DNA from 2 places in the Bacterioplanoides pacificum genome. Region 2 is predicted to be linked to the other one. Evidence: riboswitches for the same ligand, from Rfam matches in the RefSeq annotation. Region 2 holds a riboswitch; the other holds the start of a gene.
The links. A riboswitch is a leader RNA that binds a small molecule or an ion and turns the genes downstream of it on or off. The one in region 2 is predicted to bind molybdenum cofactor.

Region 1: linked by a shared signal. The riboswitch ahead of moaA (GTP 3',8-cyclase MoaA) and the one ahead of moaA (GTP 3',8-cyclase MoaA) in region 2 are both predicted to bind molybdenum cofactor.

What each region holds. Positions count from the first base shown of each region.
Region 1 covers NZ_JBHRYB010000025.1:123,538-134,919, forward strand. The annotation lists gene ACFOMG_RS17500 (M48 family metallopeptidase) at 1-1,014, shown strand, start outside; gene ACFOMG_RS17505 (arylesterase) at 1,019-1,630, shown strand; gene ACFOMG_RS17510 (hypothetical protein) at 1,632-1,862, opposite strand; molybdenum cofactor riboswitch at 1,898-2,075, shown strand; gene moaA (GTP 3',8-cyclase MoaA) at 2,067-3,155, shown strand; gene mobA (molybdenum cofactor guanylyltransferase) at 3,172-3,825, shown strand; gene moaB (molybdenum cofactor biosynthesis protein B) at 4,064-4,609, shown strand; gene moaC (cyclic pyranopterin monophosphate synthase MoaC) at 4,643-5,122, shown strand; gene moaD (molybdopterin converting factor subunit 1) at 5,139-5,387, shown strand; gene moaE (molybdopterin synthase catalytic subunit MoaE) at 5,391-5,855, shown strand; gene ACFOMG_RS17545 (crotonase/enoyl-CoA hydratase family protein) at 5,889-6,677, opposite strand; gene ACFOMG_RS17550 (acyl-CoA dehydrogenase) at 6,689-8,491, opposite strand; gene yihA (ribosome biogenesis GTP-binding protein YihA/YsxC) at 8,897-9,553, opposite strand; gene ACFOMG_RS17560 (c-type cytochrome) at 9,687-9,986, shown strand; gene ACFOMG_RS17565 (c-type cytochrome) at 10,017-10,616, shown strand; gene ACFOMG_RS17570 (thiol:disulfide interchange protein DsbA/DsbL) at 10,807-11,382, shown strand, end outside.
Region 2 covers NZ_JBHRYB010000014.1:140,992-152,373, reverse strand. The annotation lists gene ACFOMG_RS14720 (ABC transporter ATP-binding protein) at 1-494, shown strand, start outside; gene ACFOMG_RS14715 (ABC transporter permease) at 491-1,321, shown strand; gene ACFOMG_RS14710 (nitrous oxide reductase accessory protein NosL) at 1,339-1,887, shown strand; gene tatA (twin-arginine translocase TatA/TatE family subunit) at 1,900-2,055, shown strand; gene mog (molybdopterin adenylyltransferase) at 2,156-2,689, opposite strand; gene nhaB (sodium/proton antiporter NhaB) at 2,914-4,428, shown strand; gene ric (iron-sulfur cluster repair di-iron protein) at 4,546-5,235, opposite strand; gene norR (nitric oxide reductase transcriptional regulator NorR) at 5,421-6,965, shown strand; gene narL (two-component system response regulator NarL) at 7,036-7,692, opposite strand; molybdenum cofactor riboswitch at 7,976-8,162, shown strand; gene moaA (GTP 3',8-cyclase MoaA) at 8,151-9,122, shown strand; gene mobA (molybdenum cofactor guanylyltransferase) at 9,124-9,678, shown strand; gene moaB (molybdenum cofactor biosynthesis protein B) at 9,675-10,211, shown strand; gene ACFOMG_RS14660 (phosphoketolase family protein) at 10,266-11,382, opposite strand, start outside.

The sequences.
Region 1 (11,382 bases), on a different contig from region 2:
CACCTGTTTTTTGGCCAGGCACTGCCGTTTAAATTTGGCTGGTTTAAAACCCACCCGCCCCTGGAAGAACGTATTAAACGCGTTGACCGTAACTGGGACGGCCAGTTTATTGCGCCACAAAAGCGTACAGATGCCGAAGCCGAAGCACCCGACATCGCCGCCACCAGTGCCCCGGCCAGCCGTGTGGCCGAGCTGGCCACCGCTGTTTCCATGACGACCGGTATGGCAGCGTCGTTATCCAGCTCAACCCTGGCCGATATCGACATGATTGTTGATCAGCTCAGTGAGCTGGCACACGAAACCTACAGTGCCCGGGCGCTGATTTTTGTATTGTTACTGGCACCAAAATCCAGCATGACCCATCTGCATCAGATGGACCTGATCCGTGCCAGCCAGGGCAACGATCTGTACAACCTGGTGTCACGCCTGATTACTCTGGCCGAACGTTTACCCGCCAAAGAACGTTTACCGCTGGTAGAAAAATCCTTCCCGGCACTGAAGCAATTATCAGAAAATCAGTATCAGGATTTCCGCAACACCATTGGCCAGCTGGCCAAGGCCGATGGCGATATCGATATTTTTGAATGGTGTTTATACCGTCTGGTAGTACGTTACCTGGAACCGACCTTCAGTGAGGTCAAACCGGTTAAAGCGAAATATAAAAAGCCGGAACAGCTGAGTGACGATATTGCCGTTGTACTGTCTTACCTGGCTCATTATGGTCATGATAATCAGGAAGCGGCCGAGCAATCATTTAACGCCGGAGTAACCGCTGCCGACTTTGACGGCAACAGTATTCAGCTGCAAACTCTGGATATCGGTACACTGAAACCGCTGAATCAGGCGCTGACCAAAATTACCGAAGCTTACCCACACGTCAAAGGCCGCATTATTAAAGCGATGGCGGCCTGCGTTAAAGCCGACGGCCAGCTGCGCGTCGTGGAGCTGGATCTGGTCCGCACCATGGCCGCGATTCTGGAAAGCCCGGTACCCGGTTTATTTGATGAGGAATAAACGTATGTTGCAGCGTTGTCGCAGGATACTGCTGAATCTGAGCTGTGTACTGCTGCTCGCTGGCTGTAACTCAGTGGAGTTATCACCACTGCCGGCAGATAGCCGTATCCTCGCCTTTGGTGACAGCCTGACCGCCGGTGTTGGCACCAGTAAGGATAACAGCTACCCCGCTGTACTGCAGTCATTAACAGGGCTGGAAGTCATCAATGCCGGTGTATCCGGCGAAGAAACCGATGCCGGACTGCAGCGCCTGCCCGGGCTGCTCGACCGGCATCAGCCACAACTGGTGATTCTGATGGAAGGCGGCAACGATATTTTACGCGGCCGCCCTTACCCACAGATCCAGCAGAATCTGAGTGCAATGATCGAACTGGTACAGGCCCGCTCCATCCCGCTGGTGCTGGTCGGAGTGCCGGAGAAAAAACTGTTCGCCGGAACCGCACCGTTTTATCAACAGCTGGCAGAACACTATTCGCTGGTTTATGCACCCGATCTGATCAGCGACATGATGCTCGACCGATCGTTAAAATCCGACCTGGTACATTTTAATCAGCAGGGTTACCGTCAACTGGCGGAAGGTCTGCAGCAACTGTTACAACAAACCGGTGCACTGTAGCTCAGGCCGCCGGATTAAACTGCAGCTCAGCCAGCCGCTGATACAGTGGTGAGGTCTGCAACAGTTGCTCATGATTGCCAACGGCAACCAGTTGCCCCTGATCAAACACCGCAATGCGATCGACGTGACGCACCGTTGCCAGCCGGTGAGCAATAATCAGCGTGGTGCGATCTTTCATTAATTCATCCAGTGCCTGCTGTACCAGGTGCTCACTCTGACCGGCCGATGACACGGTTGAACCTTTTATTTGTCCGACGTTCTCACATAGAATGCTGATAACGCCGAAGCTGTCCCGTCTAAGTTTGGCTTACACACTGTGTGAACCTGAATACGACGTGTCAGCCGTGATGGCGCTCAGACATACGGTCTGGTCGTTGCATCGCCAGGGTTCTGTGGGAAACCACCGGGCCTCCCGCATTTGGAAAGGTGTAAAGAGATGAATTCAATGACCCGGATTCCGCTCACGCAGCTGGACGCGCGCGAGCCAAAATCTTCCGGGCCCCAACAGGCAAGGCTGCCGAGCGCTGCCGATGTTCCCCGGGCCCGGGACACACAATTTAAAGACACGCACGGCCGGCGTTTCAGCTATTTGCGCCTGTCGATCACCGATGTCTGCAACTTCCGCTGTAACTACTGCCTGCCCGATGGTTACCAGTGTTCGGATAAAACCGAGCCATTAACGCTGGAAGAAATCCGTCAACTGGCTAAAACCTTTGCCGCCCACGGCACCCGCAAGATTCGTATTACTGGCGGTGAGCCGGTATTGCGCCAGGACCTGCCAGAGATCATCGCCACCCTGAAGCAAACGCCCGGCATTGAAACCGTCGCGCTAACCACCAACGGCTATAAAATCAACCAGCACATCGATAACTGGAAAGCCGCCGGTCTGGATCAGCTGAATGTCAGCATTGACAGTTTAGACCCACAAGTATTCCAAACCATTACCGGCCATAACCGTTTGCACGAGATTCTCACGGGTCTGGATCGGGCACTGGAGCTGGGTTTAAGCCGCGTTAAGGTCAATGCCGTATTACTGAAGGGCCATAATGGCGATCAGCTCAATCGCTTCCTCGACTGGGTAAAAACCACTCCAATCACGCTGCGCTTTATTGAATTGATGGAAACCGGACAAAACCCGGATTATTTCGCCAAGAATCACCTCAGTGGCGAATCCATTAAGCAACAGTTATTGGCAAATGGCTGGCAGCAGAAAATCCGCAGCAAAGACGCCGGACCGGCGCAGGAATTTGATCATCCGGATTATCAGGGCAGCATTGGCCTGATCATGCCGTACAGCAACGACTTCTGTTCCAGCTGCAACCGGCTGCGAATTTCAGCATTAGGCAAGCTGCATTTATGTTTGTTTGGTGAACAAGGTTATGACCTGCGACATTTAATGAAGGAAAATAAACAAACCGAACTGGAAAGCGCTATCCGGCACTTATTACAGGATAAAAAAGCGAGTCATTTCCTGCACGATGGCAATACCGGTGCCATTCAGCACTTTGCTCAAATTGGCGGTTAACAGGTGCGGTTGATGTATGCAATCGGATAATCTCAGATCGGCCAACCCAAGAATAGTCGCTGCGGTTCTGGCTGGCGGCTTATCCCGTCGTATGGGCACGGATAAAGCTTTGTTGCAGGATAACCAGCAGCGCAGCCAGCTGCAACGTACCTGTTCTGTAGTCCGACCGTTAATTGATAATGATGTGATTCGGAAGATGGTTGTTAGCCGGGCATTAAACCCTGCTGAGCAACAGCTGCTGGGCTGCGAATTTATTCCCGACCAGGTTGAACAAAAAGGTCCGCTGGGGGCGATCTATTCTCTGGCTAAAAAGTTAAATAATCAGTGTGATTATTTACTGTTATTGCCTGTTGACTTGCCATTTATTCAGATAGAAAACCTGAGCAATCTGATTGACCACGGTTTAAGAAATCAGTCTGCCTGCTACTATCAGGGGAACTTTTTACCATTATTTTTACCGCTTTCTGATCGACTGATTCACTACCTGGAAATCCAGCTGAATGATGCACAAGGCAACCTGAGCGTGCGGAGACTATTAACTGAACTGGGTAGCCAGGTAATAACTTATAACGAAGATGAAAAGTTTCTGACCAATGCCAACACGCCCGAACAGTGGCATGCAATTCAGAAGTTATTAACCGAGGAAAATAAGCAAAATATATCTTTATAGCAGCCACAGGATGTGGCGGTAGCGCGGTAGGTACAGGGATGTACCTTCGGCGCGGCGGCTAAAGATGTATTCTGCTTGTTTTCTTTACTTAAACAATATCGAAATCAAAGGGTATTACTTTTCACCACCGGATCGGACAGCACATCCATGTGCTGGCGATCCTACCGCGACATCCCGTCGCTGTTCAGAAAAGCAATACCCTTTAATTTCCTACGTGACATGAATGGGAACAATAATCATGGCCAAAACATTTACCGACGAATTTATTCCACTGAACATTGCCGTCCTGACCGTATCCGATAGCCGTACAGAAGAAACCGATAGCAGCGGTCAGCTGCTGGTTGCCGAGTTAACCAAACAAGGCCACCACCTGAGTGACAAACAAATCGTGATCGACGACGTCTATAAAATCCGTGCGCAAGTCGCGCACTGGATTGCCGATGACATCACTCAGGCAATTCTGGTTACCGGCGGTACCGGTTTTACTGGCCGGGATTCAACACCGGAGGCTGTCACTCCTTTGTTTGATAAAACTATTGATGGCTTCGGTGAGTTATTCCGCCAGATTTCCTACCAACAAATAGGTACCTCCACGATTCAAAGCCGGGCTATTGCCGGACTATCGAACGGCACGGTAATCTTTTGTATGCCGGGTTCAACTAATGCCTGCCGTACCGCCTGGGACGAAATTATCGAAAGCCAGCTGTGCAGCACCCATCGCCCCTGTAACTTTGTGCCGCAACTGAAACAAGCAGAACTGGCACCTTGCAAAACCCGCGGTTAAGCGGCTAACTGAAACCAAAAGCAGTGAAATACCATGTCTGAATTTTCCCATGTCAATTCCAACGGCGAAGCCAATATGGTCGACGTCAGTGACAAACAAGCCAGCGTGCGTGTCGCCCGTGCTGAAGGTTATGTGAATATGAGTGCAGAAACTCTGGCGAAAATTCTCGCCGGTGATCATCACAAAGGCGATGTATTCTCTGTTGCGCGTATCGCTGGTATTCAGGCAGCCAAACAAACCAGCAACCTGATTCCACTGTGTCATCCGCTGATGTTATCCAAGGTGGCGGTGGAGTTTCAGCCACAACCCGAACACAACCGCGTTCGCATCGAATCCCTGTGCAAATTAACCGGCCAGACCGGCGTTGAAATGGAGGCACTGACCGCCGTTTCGGTGACTGCATTAACCCTGTTCGACATGTGTAAAGCGGTAGACCCGGGGATGGAGATATCCGGTATCCGGGTACTGGAAAAGCAAGGCGGAAAAACCGGTCACTGGCAGGCTGACAACTAACGGGAGTTTAAAAATTATGAAGGTGTTATTTTTTGCCCAGTTGCGTGAACGGTTAAACTGCGACAGCGCAGAACTGGATATCGAATTGCCAACGTTAGTTAGCAATGTACGTGAAACGTTGATTGCTCAGTTCCCGGATCATGCTGATCTGTTAAAAGATGGCAAAGCGCTGGTTGCCATCAATCAGGAATTAATTAACAACGAAAGTGCGACCATCACCACAGGGGATGAAGTAGCATTTTTTCCTCCGGTGACCGGCGGCTGAACCATGAGCAACACTATGGACTATATTCGCGTACAGCAAACCGACTTCGATATTAATACCGAATACCAGGCGATGCGCCAAGATAATCGTGCAGACGGCGCCATTGTATTTTTTGTCGGTCAGGTGCGGGAAATGAACCAGGGCTCCGAAGTTACCGGGTTGTACCTGGAGCACTATCCGGCGATGACGGAAAAATCGTTACAGAGCATTATTAAGCAAGCCCGTGAACGCTGGCCGGCATTAAATCGTATCCGCTTAATTCATCGTATCGGACAATTGCATATTGCCGACCAGATTGTATTTGTCGCCGTCAGCAGCAGCCACCGTGAAGCGGCGTTTGAAGCCTGCCATTTTATAATGGACTTTCTGAAAAACCGTGCGCCATTCTGGAAAAAGGAAACGACAGACCAGGGCGATCGCTGGGTAGAAGCTCTACAGAAAGATCAGGACGCTCTGAAAAAGTGGTAAGTTATTTTTCAGAGCATTGTCACAGTAACCGCTTCATCGCCCTTTAAATACCGCTTCCCGACGCTGCATAAATGACATCACACCCTCATGGGCATCATCGCTGGTCATCACCGCTGGCATATCATCAAACACCTTAGCAATGGCTGTTTGCTGGTCCTGATAACGCGCCAGTTTGGATGATTTCAGAGCCGCACGCACACCCAGCGGTGCTGCTTTGGCAACTTTTTCTGCCATTTCAGCCGCACGCTGATGCAACTGGTCGCTGGCGACCACTTCCTGCACCATGCCCCAGTGCAAGGCCTGGTCGGCGCTGAACTCGTCGCCGGTTAATAAATAACGCTGGGCATTCGCCCAACCGATTTCTTCCGGCAAACGAATGGTGCCGCCACCGCAGGGATAAATACCACGCTGCACTTCCAGCTGAGCAAAACGGGCGTCATGACTGGCGATACGAATATCGCTATTTAATAACAACTCCAGCCCGGAGGTATAACAGATGCCCTGTACGGCAATGATAACCGGCTTGGTTAAGCGCTCGCCCTGCAAGCCATAAGGATCAATTTCACCTTCATCAAGTGAGGGCGTTTCACCTTTTGCAAATATCGGAGCCCACTTGTCCAGCTCCAGGCCCGCGGTAAAATGTTTACCGTTCGCCCGTATCACTGCCACCCGTAATTCATCATCATACTGCAGCCGATACAAAGCCTGTGCTAATAAATGATACGACTCAGGGTCAAGCGCATTGAGTTTTTCCGGCCGATTAAAGGTAATAGTCAGAATATGATTATCGGTTTCAACCAAAAGTTTATTTTCTACAGACATTATTATTTCCTTTAAAACCATTCCGCTTTCATTGACAAACAGGTTTCATCAAACGACGTCAGCAGCTGGGCCTGATGATGAATTTCACCCACTTCCCAACGGATAAAGTATTGTGCCGCCTGTAATTTACCGGCTAAAAACGTCTGATCTTCATCACTCTGAGAATCACTGAATTGTTGTATCGCTTTGTCTGCCATTTCCAGCCACAGCCAGCCAATCACCATCTTCCCCATCATGTCGAGAAACACAGCAGAATTAGCCAGGGCCAGCTGGGCTTCACCCTGCTGCAGTTTTTGCCCCAGAGCCATCACGGTTTGCATAAAAGTAGTCAGATGTTTCTGGTATTGTTGCGCTAACGGCTTTAACTCCTCCCGTTGCAACGCAGAGTTTAATGTCGCCTGGACTCTGGCCATCAGTAACTGCTGACCTTTACCATTATGCTGCCACATTTTCCGGCCCAACAAATCCAGCGACTGAATTCCATGAGTACCTTCATGGATCGGATTTAAACGGTTATCGCGATAACATTGTTCGACCGGATATTCGCGGGTATAACCGGCACCTGCCAATACCTGAATCGCCAGATCATTAGCACGCGGGCCATAATACGACGGAAACGATTTCACAACCGGCGTTAATAAATCGAGTAACACAGCGGCATCTTCGGCCTGTTGTTTGTCCTGGCTGCTTTCCTGCACATCAACCAGGCGGGCGGCGTATAAACACAATGCCAGCGAGCCTTCAACGTAAGATTTCTGCGCCAGCAACATACGTTTTACGTCAGTGTGCTCAACGATGTTGATTGGTTTGCTGAGTGGGTCACGGTTGCTGACGCTGCGTCCCTGTGGCCGGTTACGGGCATAATCGAGCGATTCCAGATAACCGCGATAACCAATCATCGCGCCCCCCAAACCCACACCAATACGCGCTTCGTTCATCATTTTGAACATATACGACAGGCCTTTATTGGCTTCGCCGATCAGGTAGCCCTGGCAGTTATCGTCTTCGCCAAAGTTCAGCACGGTGGAGGTAGTGCCGCGATAACCCATTTTGTGCAATAAGCCGGCGAGTTTAACGTCGTTGCGTTCCCCCAGAGTGCCATCGGTGTGAGTCAGAAACTTCGGCACAATAAATAACGAAATGCCTTTAACGCCGACAGGGGCGCCTTCGATACGGGCCAGCACCAGATGCACAATGTTTTCGGTAATGTCCTGATCACCACCGGAGATGTACATCTTCTGGCCTTTAATGCGATAGCTGCCATCGTCCTGAAGAGTGGCTTTGGTGGTCAGGTCGCCCAGCGAGGAACCCACATCCGGTTCGGTCAGCGCCATAGTGCCGGAGAAGCGACCGGCAAACATCGGTGCTAAAAACGTGTTTTTTTGTTCATCACTGCCAAACGCATGAATCACATTGGCTGCGGCGGTGGTTAAAAACGGATAACCGGCAGTCGACGGATTAGCCGCCATAAAATAGGCATTACAGGCCATATGAATCAGTGATGGCAGCTGCATGCCACCATCTTCATAACGATGCCGGGCGGATAACAAACCGGATTCGGCAAAATGTTGCCAGGCTTGTTTTACCTCAGGAATGGTGGTGACTTTATCACCATCAAACTGTGGTTCATGCTGATCTGCTTTAGCGTTATGCGGCAGAAAGAAGTCTTCGGCGATACGCTCGGAGGTCTTCAGGATGGCATCAAAGGTGGTGCGATCATGATCCCGGTAGTTATCCAGCCGGGTCAGCTGTTCGGCATCCAGTACCTGATACAACAGAAACTCTAGATCTTTCGGGGTTACCAGTTTCGACATGCGCCGCTCCGTTTGAATCATTTTATTCAGTATCAGACGCACAGACGGGAATAAGAATTGGCATTAACGCCTTATTTGAAGCAAAAAGTGCCAACCAGAAACCCGAAACAAAAAAAGACCCGGTAGTCATTGGGGGCGAACTACCGGGTCAACTTCGGATATTGGGGAAGTACCGAAGAAAAAGAACTACCTATGGAGAAATGAATGGCATCCCACCACTCTGTTCCCGGAGGAATGATTTCACTATAGCTGCTCTCAGCGGCGCCGGACCGCTACAGAAAGAAATTTGATTGTATTTTGCAATAATGAAAATAGCGCCAATAGCCAGCAACTATAAAAAAGGGCCAATCACGAGATTGACCCTTTTTCTGATGATTTCATCTAAGTCTGCTGCCTGAGCAACCGTTATTCAGGAATACCCACCGTCAGATCTTCCTGTGCTGCAAGGTCAGGTGGTACTAACCAGCGATTCAGGCGTTGTTTCAGGATTTTCAGCCCCTCACCGTTATGGGAGGAAAAGGTCTGAATAGTGACCAGATCACCCATATCCTTCACCGCCTTTTTCACCTGCAGCATCGTATTCTGCGCCGGGCCGCGTTTCAGCTTATCGGCCTTGGTCAGCAGAATATGCACCGGCATGCCTTTCTCCCGTGCCCAGTCGAGCATGGAGTTATCAAACTCCTTCAGCGGGTGGCGAATGTCCATCAGCAGAACCAGGCCGACCAGCACATCGCGCTTTTCCAGGTAGTTGCCCAGTTCTTTCTGCCATTCGTTTTTCTTGGCAACCGGCACCTTGGCAAAGCCGTAGCCGGGTAAATCAACCAGGCAGAGCGGCACTTCGCCGACCTGAAAGTAGTTAATCAGCTGCGTCCGGCCCGGTGTTTTACTGGTTCGGGCAAGTTTTTTATTGCCCGTCAGGGTATTCAGGGCGCTGGATTTTCCCGCATTCGAACGGCCGGCAAACGCCACCTCACGCAGTATATCCGTCGGACACTGGCTGAGCTTTGCCGCACTTTTAACGAAGTGGGTATTGGTATAGGTCAATGATTCTTGCTCTAACATGGGGTAAACGTAATGACCGTCCGGAAATTAATGTTATATAATGCATCGCCTTTGGATGACGCTCTCATTCTATCACAGGGCGATGAGTTCGAGGCTAAGCTTCTCAAAACAAGCAAAGAGAGAGACTCACACTATGAAAAAACTGGCTGTGATGGCTGCCGCAGTAGCGGCAATGAGCGCAAACGTAAACGCATTCGACGTAGACGCCAAGTACAAACAGGCCTGTGCTGCCTGTCATGCAATGGCCGTTGCCGGTGCCCCGAAAGCATTCGATAAAGCTGCCTGGGAGCCACGCCTGGCTCTGGGGATGGATGCTCTGGTTGCCAGCGTAACTAACGGTAAAGGTGCGATGCCACCCCGTGGCCTGTGCATGGACTGTACCCCTGATCAGTACAAACAACTGATTAACTACATGGCCGCGCCGAAGCAATAAAACGAATTCACTTACAACCTGGACCTGATGATGAAAAACCTGTTGATTAGCCTGATCGTTTCTGCCGGACTGATGTCTGTCGCCCATGCTGGAGACGCTGAAGCCGGTAAAGCAAAATCTGCTACCTGCGCAGCGTGCCACGGTGCTGATGGCAACAGCCTTGCACCAACTTTCCCGAAAATTGCAGGTCAGGGCGAACGTTATCTGATCAAACAAATCACTGACATCCGCGACGGTAATCGTCAGGTTCCGGAAATGACGCCGTTTGTAACTGGCCTGAGCGATGAAGACATTGCCGATCTGGCGGCGTACTTCGCTGCACAAGCGCCCACTACCGGCGGTGCCGATGAAAAACTGGCGCAACTGGGTGAACGCATTTACCGCGCCGGTGTTGAAGACAAAGGTATCCCGGCTTGTCTGGCATGCCATGGCCCAACCGGTGCCGGTATCGACGCAGCGGGTTTCCCACACCTGGCTGGTCAACACGCGACCTACACCGAAACTCAGCTGAACAAGTTCAGCATGGAACAACGCGCCAACGACGGCGGCCGCATGATGCGTGATATCGCAAAACGTATGCACGCCACCGAAATTGAAGCCGTTGCTTCTTACATTCAGGGTCTGCGTTAAGCGCAGCTCTGATCAAAAGCGGCTTCGGCCGCTTTTTTTATGCCCGCAGACTCATGTATAGCAGCGCAAAAGTTCTGACACGCTTTACAGAGCTTTTCACAGCCGCCGGTGGGCGCTGCTGTAACTTTTATGCAAAAATGCGGTCAGACGAACCTTTCCCGATCAATAACCAGAATAACTGGAGTAACACATGTTTTCTCAGGTGAAGAAATGGATGCTGGCCGCAACGATGCTGCTGGGTGCCTCTTTAACTCAGGCAGCGGCCTATGAAGCCGGTAAACAATACACAGTGCTGGATGAGCCGGTACCGGTATTGGCCGACGGTAAAGTCCATGTGGAAGAAGCCTTCTGGTATGGCTGTCCACACTGTTTCCACCTGGAAAGTGTGCTGGAACCGTGGAAAAAACAACTGCCGGACGATGTCCAGTTCACCGGTGTACCGGCCATGTTCGGCCGTGCCTGGGTAGTACACGCTCAGCTGTACCATGTGGCCGACGTACTGGGCATTCTGCCACAGGTGCACGAGCCGATTTTCCGCGCCATTCATGTTGAGCGTAAACGCCTGCTGGACAAAGACGATCAGCGTGATTTCCTGATCGAAAAAGCCGGCATCAGCGCTGAAGATTTCGATAAAGCGTACCAGTCTTTCACGGTTAAAAGCCGCATGAAGCAGGGTGACCAGCGTATCCGTGCTTTCAAAATTAACGGTGTACCGGCGCTGATCGTACAGGGTAAATACGTGGTTTCAGCCAGCACCGCCGGCGGC
Region 2 (11,382 bases):
CGCTACTGGCACAGCCGCGCTTATTATTACTGGACGAACCCACGGTAGGCCTCGATCCGGTGGCCACTCAGGAACTGTATCAGCTACTCAATGACCTGCGTGAAAATGGCAGCGGCATTATTCTCTGCTCCCATGTATTACCCGGCGTAGAACCTTATATCAGTCGTGCCGCTATTTTATCGGCCGGAAAATTACGTGCCTGCGGCACCCTCAGTGAATTGCGCCAGCAGGTATCACTGCCAACCCGTATCCGCCTGAACAACCTCAGCCAGCCGGAGCAATGGCAGATCACATTATCCGCTCAGGGAGTGAATGCCCAGCGGGTTGGTCATGATGCACTGGAAGTGTATTGCCACAACGGCGCCGGCAGGGAACTGCTGAACCACCTGGTTAACGACAGCAGCAGCGGCGAGCTGGAAGTTTCACCGCCATCACTCGACGACCTGTACCGTCACTTCGTTAATAATCTGAATCCGCAGGAGAGCCGGCCATGATGCAGATCTGGAATATTGCCGTCAAAGAGCTGAACGATGGCTTACGTAACCGCTGGTTGTTAGCCATCAGTGTCTTATTTGCGTTATTAGCCGCCGGTATTGCCTGGTTTGGTTCTGCCGCCGCCGGCCAGGTTGGCTTCAGCTCAATTGAAGCCACCATCGCCAGCCTGGCCAGCCTGGCTACTTTTCTGGTTCCTCTGATTGCCTTATTGCTGGCCTACGATGCCATCGTCGGCGAAGATGAAGGTGGCACACTGTTATTACTACTGACCTATCCACTGAGTCGCAGCCAGTTATTATTAGGAAAATTTATTGGCCACGGCCTGATTCTGGCACTGGCCACCAGCTTAGGATTTGGCAGTGCCGCCATTGCTATTGGTTTATTGGTTGCCGATCTGGATTTAGCCCTGCTGCTGCAATCGTTTTCCCGGTTTATTATTTCCGCCACCTTGCTGGGCTGGGTATTTCTGGCGATTGCCTATTTTATCAGCAGCAAAGCCAGCGAAAAATCCAGTGCCGCCGGCCTGGCGCTGGGCATCTGGTTTTTATTTGTGCTGGTGTTCGATCTGAGTCTGCTGGCGTTACTGGTGTTCAGTAAAGGCCAGCTGAATCCGGAACTGCTGCCCTGGCTGTTATTGCTTAACCCCACCGATATTTTCCGCCAGATCAACCTTTATGGTCTGGCCGACAGCAACAACATGAGCGGCGTGATGACCCTGGCTCAGGACCTGCCGTTTGGCAATCCCGGCTTATGGCTGTCGCTGATTATCTGGCTGGCCAGCAGCCTGACGCTGGCACATTTCACCTTACGTCGCCGACCTGTTTAATCCCAAAGGGCTATATTATGAAATTATCACAACACCTTCTGACCACCGCAATGATTGTATTGTCTGCCTTGTTGGTTGCCTGTAACCAGCAGGATAAACAGCAGCAGGTACAACATAACCCGGTTGCCTTTCATTCCGCAGATGAATGCCATGTCTGCGGTATGGCCATCACCCGCTTTCCCGGCCCCAAAGGTCAGGCGATTAATGCCCAGGGAAAAGTAAAAAAGTTTTGCTCGTCAGCAGAAATGCTCAACTGGTGGCTGCAACCGGAAAACCAGGTCAGCGCCAGCGCCATTTATGTTCACGATATGAGTCAGGGCAGCTGGGATAAACCGGATGACGGCCACCTGATCGAAGCGCAACTGGCCTATTATGTGGTTGCTCCGGATATGCCAGGCTCCATGGGCACTCCGATTGCCAGCTTTGCCGATCAACAGGCGGCGGAATTATTTGCCGCTGACCGGAAAACCACGGTGATGAACTTCAGTCAGTTAAAAGACGCATTATTGCAGCAACAGTTATCGTCTGCGGCACAACATGCCGATCATCAGCATATGAACCACTGAGAGGAAATGATCATGATGGGAATCAGCGCCTGGCAACTTATGATTGTGTTATTAATTCTGATTATTCTGTTTGGCGGCAAACGAATCCGCTCACTCGGCGGTGATCTGGGAGCCAGTATCCGCGACTTCCGGAAAAGCGCACGCCACGACCGACTTGAGGAAAAATAATCCCTGAATCCCTGTCTCCACCCTAACCGGGTGGAGATAGCCGTGGCAGTTTTTACCATAAAAGCGGTGACTGAATATTGTCAGCCGCCGGCGAGCGGAGTTATTTTCCCGGACGAAAAACAGTAATAACGTCGCCGTCACATTCCAGGTACGGCCCTTCAAGCAGATCAATGCAATACGGCACGGCCGGAAAAACAGCATCCAGACACTGACGAATAGCACTGGGTTTTCCGGGTAAATTAATAATTAATGCCTGATGACGTAACCCGGCAGTCTGACGCGATAAAATGGCAGTGGCGACATATTTCAGCGATTCAGCCCGCATCAGTTCACCAAAACCCGGCATCATACGATCACACACGGCGGCTGTTGCTTCCGGGGTCACATCGCGTTTAGCCGGTCCGGTGCCACCGGTGGTCACGACCAGGCAACACCCCTCGTCATCCACCAGCTGACACAACGCCGCTTCAATCTGATCACGCTCATCGGCCACCAGACGATAACAGGCAGTCCAGGGCGATGTCAGATATTGCTGTAAGGTGCTGTTAATGGCCGCGCCGGAAATATCCTCGTACACACCGGCACTGGCACGATCACTTACGGTAACAATACCAATTTTTATTCGCTCAGCCATGTTATGCCCCTGTAAAAATTATCAGAATGAATTCTGTTAGTTTACGTCAGACAACCGCCGGGCTGGCACTGGCATAACGGATTAACCCATGATTGCCACGTTTACCCACTGCGGGGTATTCCGCCGCCCGGCCTGTCGGCCGACAATAATATCCGGTCGGACCTTTCACAGGCCGCCACTTTCCCCGTCCCCGAATGATGTTTTCAGCTGTTGCAGGAACAACCATGCCCGATGAAACCGCTTCTGTCCGTGCCGCCTTTGGCCATAATTTTCTTGGCCAGTCGCCGCGCTGGTATAAACACACCATACTGCTATTTCTGTTGCTTAACCCTCTGCTGTTTTTCCTGAGCGGCCCGGCGGTCACCGCCTGGGCACTGATTGCCGAATTTATCTTTACCCTGGCGATGGCATTAAAATGTTATCCATTATTACCCGGCGGCTTATTAGCGGTTGAGGCGCTGTTATTAGGCCTGGCAACCACCGATACCCTGTATCAGGAAGTCGAAAAAAATCTGCCGGTGATTCTGCTGCTGATGTTTATGGTGGCGGGCATTTATTTTATGAAAAACCTGCTACTGGTCGTGTTCACTAATATCCTGATCAGAATCCGCTCAAAATACCTGTTGTCACTGACGTTTTGCAGCACCGCCGCATTATTATCGGCATTTCTTGATGCCCTGACTGTCACAGCCGTTATTATCAGTGTGGCGGTTGGTTTTTATTCGGTTTATCACAAAGTGGCATCCGGCAAAGGTTACCAGCAAACCGATCACAACCATGGTAACGATCAGCAGGTTTCGGAACTGCACCGTGAGCACCTGGATATCTTCCGCGCCTTTTTGCGCAGCCTGTTAATGCACGGAGCCGTCGGTACGGCGTTAGGTGGTGTCTGTACTATGGTGGGCGAACCACAAAACCTGCTGATTGCCAAAGTTGCCGGCTGGGATTTCATCACCTTTTTCCGGCTGATGTCGCCGATTTCATTACCGGTGCTGGCGGCCGGGCTGTTGACCTGTGTGCTGCTGGAGAAGCTGCGCTGGTTTGGTTACGGCGCCCGGCTACCCAAAGCGGTGCTGGCGGTACTGAAGGACTTTGCCGATTCAGAAAAAGCCCGGCGTAATAACAGCCAGAAAGCGGCTCTGGCCATTCAGCTGCTGGCCGCCATTATTCTGGTTGCCGGGTTGTCTTTTCACATTGCCGAAGTAGGGCTTATCGGCTTACTGGTCATTATTATTATCGCCTCGTTTAATGGCGTCACCGATGAACATCAGATCGGAAAAGCGTTTACCGAAGCGCTGCCGTTTACCGCCCTGTTGGTGGTGTTTTTTGCCATCGTAGCGGTGATTCATCAGCAACATCTGTTCAGTCCTGTTATTCACTGGGTACTGAGCCTGCCCCAGGAACAACAGCCGGGTATGTTTTTTATCGCCAACGGCCTGTTATCCATGATCAGTGATAATGTGTTTGTCGCCACTGTCTATATCTCAGAAATACAACAGGCATTAAGCGATGGCAGTATCAGCCGGCAACATTTTGATCATTTGGCCATTGCCATCAATACCGGCACGAACCTGCCCAGCGTCGCCACCCCGAATGGTCAGGCGGCTTTTTTGTTTTTATTAACGTCTGCTATTGCGCCACTGGTACGCCTGTCGTATGGCCGTATGGTCATCATGGCCCTGCCCTATACCCTGGTTATGAGCAGCATCGGTTTGCTGGCCGTGGTTTTGTGGCTGTGATTTTATGACTGTGCTTTTATGGTTGTCGGAAGTGACGGTGGTGCAACAAAGCTGTGAATCCAGAACGGCCGGGGGATGTTTTACCGGGCCGCCTGAATCCTTGTTTATTGCCGTTATTTACTGGCAACTGCCACAGCAGCTGGTGTTTTCGGAAATTTCTTCCGGGATAAATAAAAAATAATTTTCCAGCGTTATATGTTGCATCAGGTCATCGGCAAATTCTTCCAGATTCTGATACAGGGTGCGCCAGCTGTTGCAGGCGCCCGCCGGAGCTTTCATATTATTGGTCAGACTGAATAAACGGTTAATCATTTGCAGGTGTTCGATATGTTCATCCTGCATCACATTAATCGGCCCGTTAGGGTAAATACCACCAGCCAGCATCGGAAACAGGATCTGCTCCTCTTTCATCATATGGCTTTCCAGCTCATGACTGATATCACGCAACAGCTCGGTTAATCCCTGCGGACAACCGGCAGCACGGGCATGCACCCGCTCGACTTTAGCCGCCAGAAACATTAACGCCGGCAGCTGCTCACGGTGGCGGGCGTGATAACGCTCAAGAATATGACTGATCAGCCGGGTACGTGGTTGCTCTGTCCAGTTTACCGGCGAATCCTGTTCGCTGCTCTGCAGTTGTTTCAGCGCCTCAACCAGCTGCTCGGCGTCCAGGTCCTTGCTACTCACCACCTGCGATAAACTCAGCTGACCTTCGCTGCAGAAATCAATATCCAGCTGACGTAATAACGCCGGGGCACCGGGAATCGTAGTAACAATATCGCTCAGACGACGATCCAGAATTTCCATAAACTCTCCTGACAAATACACAGATAGGTTTTAAAACAACACATCAGCGAGATACAGGAGCAAGATACAGGCCAGCCAACAAGCCCGGTTATTGCGCCGCGTCAAACCATAACGGGTACAAATAACCCGGGTTTTGATTGTAGAATTTACTTTCTGGTAATTTTCACCGTGTTATGGAATATCACATGCCCGAATATCAATTGTTGTCTGAATTAATCCGCGATGTACCAACCGGTGAACGTCTGGATGATATGGTCAAACGTATCCATGAGCGGTTTGATTGTGGTGCTGTGGTGTTATTGCAGCTACAGGGCGAGTTTTTACGCCCGGTGGCGGTTTCCGGGCTGGTTGCCGAAGCCCACGGCCGCAAATTCAGTCTGGCACAGCACCCGCGGCTGTCCGCCCTGATGACCACCCAGAACGCGATGCGTTTTCCGCCCGACAGTCCGCTGCCCGACCCTTACGACGGTTTACTGGAAAGCCACCCCGGCACGGCCTTAGCGGTACACGACTGTATGGGCAGTTGCCTGTGGCTTAACGGTGAACGCTGGGGTGCCATAACACTGGACTCGCTGACACCCGGCACCTTCGATCAGCAACGCCTGGAAAAGCTGGACAGCTACCGCCCGGTGCTGGAAACGGCCATCCATATCAGCATGATGGAAAAAGAAATACGTGCCCTGCGACGCACCCATCTGACCCATCCCACTACCCTCGCCGGCACCAGCGATGCCGACCAGGACATCATTGGTAACAGCCCGGCCATCCGGCAGATCAAAAAAGAGCTGGAAGTGGTCGCCGGTTCGGATTTACCGGTGTTATTACTGGGCGAAACCGGCGTCGGCAAAGAAGTCTTTGCCAGTTACACCCATCGCCATAGTGCCCGTGCCAGCCAGCCGATGATTTATATCAACTGCGCGGCATTACCGGAACAACTGGCAGAAAGTGAATTGTTTGGTCATGTCAAAGGCGCGTTTTCCGGCGCCACCAGCGATCGTGCCGGACGCTTCGAAAGTGCCGACAAAGGCACACTGTTTCTTGATGAAGTGGGTGAGTTACCGCTGCCGGTTCAGGCCAAGCTGTTACGGGTGTTACAGAACGGTGAAATTCAGCGCCTCGGCAGTGATAAAACCCGCCATGTGGATGTACGTTTATTAGCGGCAACCAACCGCTCGCTGAAACAGCAGATTACCGAGGGTGCCTTCCGCGCCGATTTATACCATCGCTTATCTGTCTATCCGATTCCGATTCCGCCATTGCGCGAGCGGCCTCAGGATATTGCACCACTGGCCGGTCATTTCCTCGAACTCAACCGCACCCGGCTGGGGCTGCGCAGCCTGCGCTTGTCGGCCGATGCCGAAGCGGCGTTACAACAATACAGCTGGCCGGGAAATATCCGCGAGCTGGAACACGTCATCAGCCGGGCAGCAATTAAAGCACTCAGCCGCGGTGCCCAACAGCACGATATTGTGACGCTCAATTGTCAGTTACTGGATCTCGATTTACCGCTGAGCAATCCGGCAGCATTAATGACTGACGATACAACAACGGCCGGAATCTGGTCAGAGGTACAGGGAATGGTGATGAAAGATGCGGTCAAACAGTTTCAGAAAAATCTGGTACTGCAGGAACTGCAGCGCCAGCAGGGCAGCTGGAGTAAAACCGCCCGCCAACTGGGAATGGACCCCAGCAATCTGCATAAACTGGCACAGAAACTCGGGCTGAAATAACACGCCGGCCGCCGCTGGCAATCGGCGTCGGGCCAAAGTTACATCTGGCCCAAGTTACATCTGGCCAAGGTTACGCCTTGCCTTCGGCCTGCTGATTAACCATCCAAACCGCCGCTTCGACACGCGACCGTAAGCCGAGTTTTTTCAGTAAATGTTTAACATGTACTTTGACGGTACCATCGGAAATATCCAGTTCCCGGGCAATCACTTTATTACTCATACCTTTGGCGATGCATTCCAGAATTTCCACCTCCCGTACCGTCAGTGCATCCAGCTCCGATGCCGGGCGGACAGCCGGGCGGCGGATCGCGGTAGCCAGCACCTCAGTCACGGCTTCACTGAGCACCATTTTGCCATCCACCGCTTGTTTAATCTGTTCCAGTAAAACATCCGGATCGGTATCTTTTAATAAATAACCATCCGCTCCCTGGCTGATGGCAGCCAGCACATCATCATCCGCATCAGATACCGTCAGCATAACAATCCGCGAACTGACACCACGGTCGCGTAACCGGGTAAGTGTCTGCAGACCATCCATACCCTGCATATGCAGATCCAGAATAATCAGGTCCGGCTCATTATCAGCAGCCAGATCGATTGCTTCCACACCACTTTTGGCTTCTGCAATAACCTCCAGGTCCTCTTCAAAGGCGAGTAATTGTTTCAGACCTTTGCGCAATAACGGGTGGTCATCTACCAACAAAATTGTCGATTTTTTATTGTTCATTTTCATAAACCAGTCAAGCCAAATATGGGTTCATACTAATATTCGGTAAAGTAAAGTCAATTGCCACAGAGCAAGGACTGACAGCACTGGCCGCACTTGTCTATTAATAGGTATTCCCGGTTAAACCCGCCATGCGGCGGATAATCAGCGCCTGACGTCAGCGGACGATAAAAATGACTGAGCTGAGGCGTTGCAATAATCAGCCACAGGGGAGGCCCGACTACCCACAAAGAGGCATACAGCTATCCCAGGAAGCCAATACCCGGGCTACGCTTCAGCCGTTATATTTTGCTGACGCCGAGCGGGTGTGCCTAATGCCGTTTTGTATTTAACCGGGATTTTTAACGGTGGCTGTTTTTAACAGTTGTGATTAACGGTTATGGCGCATCAGCCGTGGCAATTCTGCCACCGGGAAGCCGGGGAAACCCTGCCTCCTCCCACGTTTGGAAAGGTGTTTTATGTTAACCGACCGCTTTGCCCGGCATTTTACCTATCTGCGTTTATCACTGACCGAACGCTGTAATTTCCGCTGCAATTATTGTTTACCCGATGGCAACGACTGTGACCTGGGTGCGGATGATTTAACCCTCGGTGAAATCCGCCGGCTGGTCACCGCGTTTGCCCGCCAGGGCACCCGCAAAGTTCGCCTGACCGGCGGTGAGCCAGCGTTACGGCGTGATTTATGTGACATTATTGCATTGTGTAAAACCACCCCGGGAATTGAACAGGTCGCCCTGACAAGCAATGGCTATAACCTGAAAAAATCATTATCCGGCTGGCAACAGGCCGGGCTGGATGCGCTGAATATCAGTGTCGACAGTCTCGACCCGGCAATTTTTTCCCGTATTACCGGTGCCGACCGGCTGCACGATATTCTCAGCGGTATCGATCAGGCACTGACGATGAATTTTCATAAAATAAAACTCAACAGCGTGTTACTGCGTCAGCATAACGGTCAGTCGCTGCCGGCCTTTTTGCGTTTTATCCGCGACCGGCCGCTGTCGCTGCGATTTATTGAGTTAATGCGTACCAACGACAACACCCGGTTTTATCAGCAACAACACCTCAGTGGCGATAGTATCCGCCAACAATTATTAGCCGATGGCTGGCAGCTGCAACCACGCTCGGATACCGACGGTCCGGCGCTGGAGTATGCTCACCCGGACTATGCCGGACGAATTGGTTTAATCATGCCGTACAGCAAAGATTTCTGCAGCAGCTGTAACCGTTTACGGGTATCCAGTCAGGCAGAATTATTTTTATGTTTATTTGCCGAACAACATCAGTCGTTCCGCCATTTATTACAATCCGACGACAGCCGTGCAGTGGAAGATTTTCTGCAACAGGCGATTGTGGGGAAAAAAGAAAGTCATTTTCTGCATCAGCAAAACAGCGGCCAGACTCGTCACCTGGCCATGATAGGAGGCTGATATGGCCATACCTCCCTTCAGCGCCATTATTCTGGCCGGAGGCCAGTCCAGCCGGATGGGACGGGATAAAGCCCTGCTGTGCTGGCAGGGAATTCCGCTGTGGCAACACCAGCAAAACGTTCTGCGGCAAACCGGCTGTGATGACATTCTGTTAAGTCACCCGCAGTTTGGGGTTACCGATGTCAAACCCGGCTTCGGGCCACTGTCCGGCCTGCAGTCGCTGTTGCCTCAGTGCCGTCATCAGTGGGTGCTGGTGATTGCGGTGGATATGCCGTTACTGACCACGGCTACCCTGCATACCCTGCTGACGGCGGCGCAACAACAACCGGCGTATTACCGCAACAGCGCGTTACCCTGCGTATTACACAAAACACCGGAATTAATCCGCTACCTGGATCACCACACTCACCCGCGGGGCAAACGTTCGGTCAGCGCCCTGCTGCAGTTCTGCGAAGCCCGCGCCATTGATTGCCCGCAGCCGGACACACTGATCAATATTAATACCCCGGCACAGTGGCAGACATTAATCAGCAATCAACCTGAGAAATCATCATGAGCGATGCCACTAAACACCCGTTTTTCCCGCTTAATATCGCCATCCTGACGTTATCCGACCGCCGCAGCAGCGCCGACGACAGCAGCGGCGATCTGATTTTCAAACTGGCGCAGGATGACGGCCATACCGTTCGTGCCCGCGCCTTACTGAAACATAACCGTTACGATATCCGCGCCTGTGTCAGCAGCTGGATCGCCAGCCAGGATATTCAGGTGATTATTATTAATGGTGGTACCGGATTCTCTGCCGGCAACTGCACACCGGAAGCCATTCGTCCGTTACTGGATCAGGAAGTGGAAGGCTTCGGAGAACAGTTCCGGCAATTAAGTTTCGCCGATATCGCCAGCAGCAGCCTGCAATCACGCGCCCTGGCCGGGCTGGCCAACAACACTCTGATTGTTGCTTTGCCGGGCTCAGGAGGCGCTTGCCGGCTGGCCTGGCAAAGCTTAATTGCTCCCCAGATCGACAGCCGCACCGGCCCCTGTAATTTTGTTGCTCACCTTAAAAACAGCCCGCTTAAACCCGGCCGCTGAGGTAATCTGATGTCGCAACTCACCTGGATCCGCACGGCTATGCCCGGGTAGTCGTTATAATGCCGGGCGGATAACGTGATACGGGTCTCCGCGACCATCCACTGCCGCCCACTCTTCTTCGGTCAGCCACAGGGTCGGTTGCTGGCCACATAACTGCGCCAGCGACGCCAGCACATGGGCCCAGCTACAGGCGTTAACAAATAACAGAGTTTCGCTGTCGAGCGTGCCGCCACGATTAATATACCCCAGTGCTCGGGTACGCTGCGGACCCAGATCCAGCAAGCGGCAACAGGCCAGCAAAGGTTCGGCGCGACCATGGGTTAACAACAAACGATACCGCACCCGGGCCGGAAACAACGCCTGCAGCACCGCCGGGTCAGCGACCACCTCTGCCTCCCAGCGATCTCTGGGCTGGCGGAAACGACCCGGCTCCAGCAGATACACCAGCGAGTGTGATACCCGCTGCTGACGCAGGCGATCTGAAGCTTTCAGCATCTGTTGCAACTGCAGCGCACCACAGGCAACCAACTGCAGTTCAGCGCCACAATGACCACGCACACACACAGCACCATCCTGTACCAGCTGAGTCGCCTGGCGGGGCGAAAAAAAGGCCGGCATCACCGTACGGCTGACCACCAGGTTCCAGACAACCCCCAGATCACCATAACAATTACGTAAACACGCCATGGCACTGTTGGCATCGGGCGGAAACACCACCCGCGCCATATCGGCCATTTTCAGCATCAGGCCTTCGGATAAGGCGCAGTCCTGATGACTCTGATCGTGTTCGCCGTTTTCCCAGATCAGCGACGTGGTCACCACCGGAAAACCGAGCCAGCCGGCGGCGTCACCGGCTTCTTTCTGTTGCCGCGAAAAAATAATGGTTTGCCGCAGGGCACATAACATTTTGATGGCAAAAGCTTCATAAGCCACCACCAGATTAATGCCCGCCTGGTTGGCAAGACAGGCACTGACCACCGCCTCTTCATTAAGAGCCGTCACCACACAGCCATCGATGGCTTCTGCGGCTGAAATTTCCGGCCGGGTGACGCGGTGACGAAACTGATCAAGCGTCTGGCTCATGCCATTACTGCGTAACTCGTCCGGGTTTCCGACCCGCACCCGTAAAGCCGGATTGACCTCAGTAATTTCAATAAAATAACGATCGATC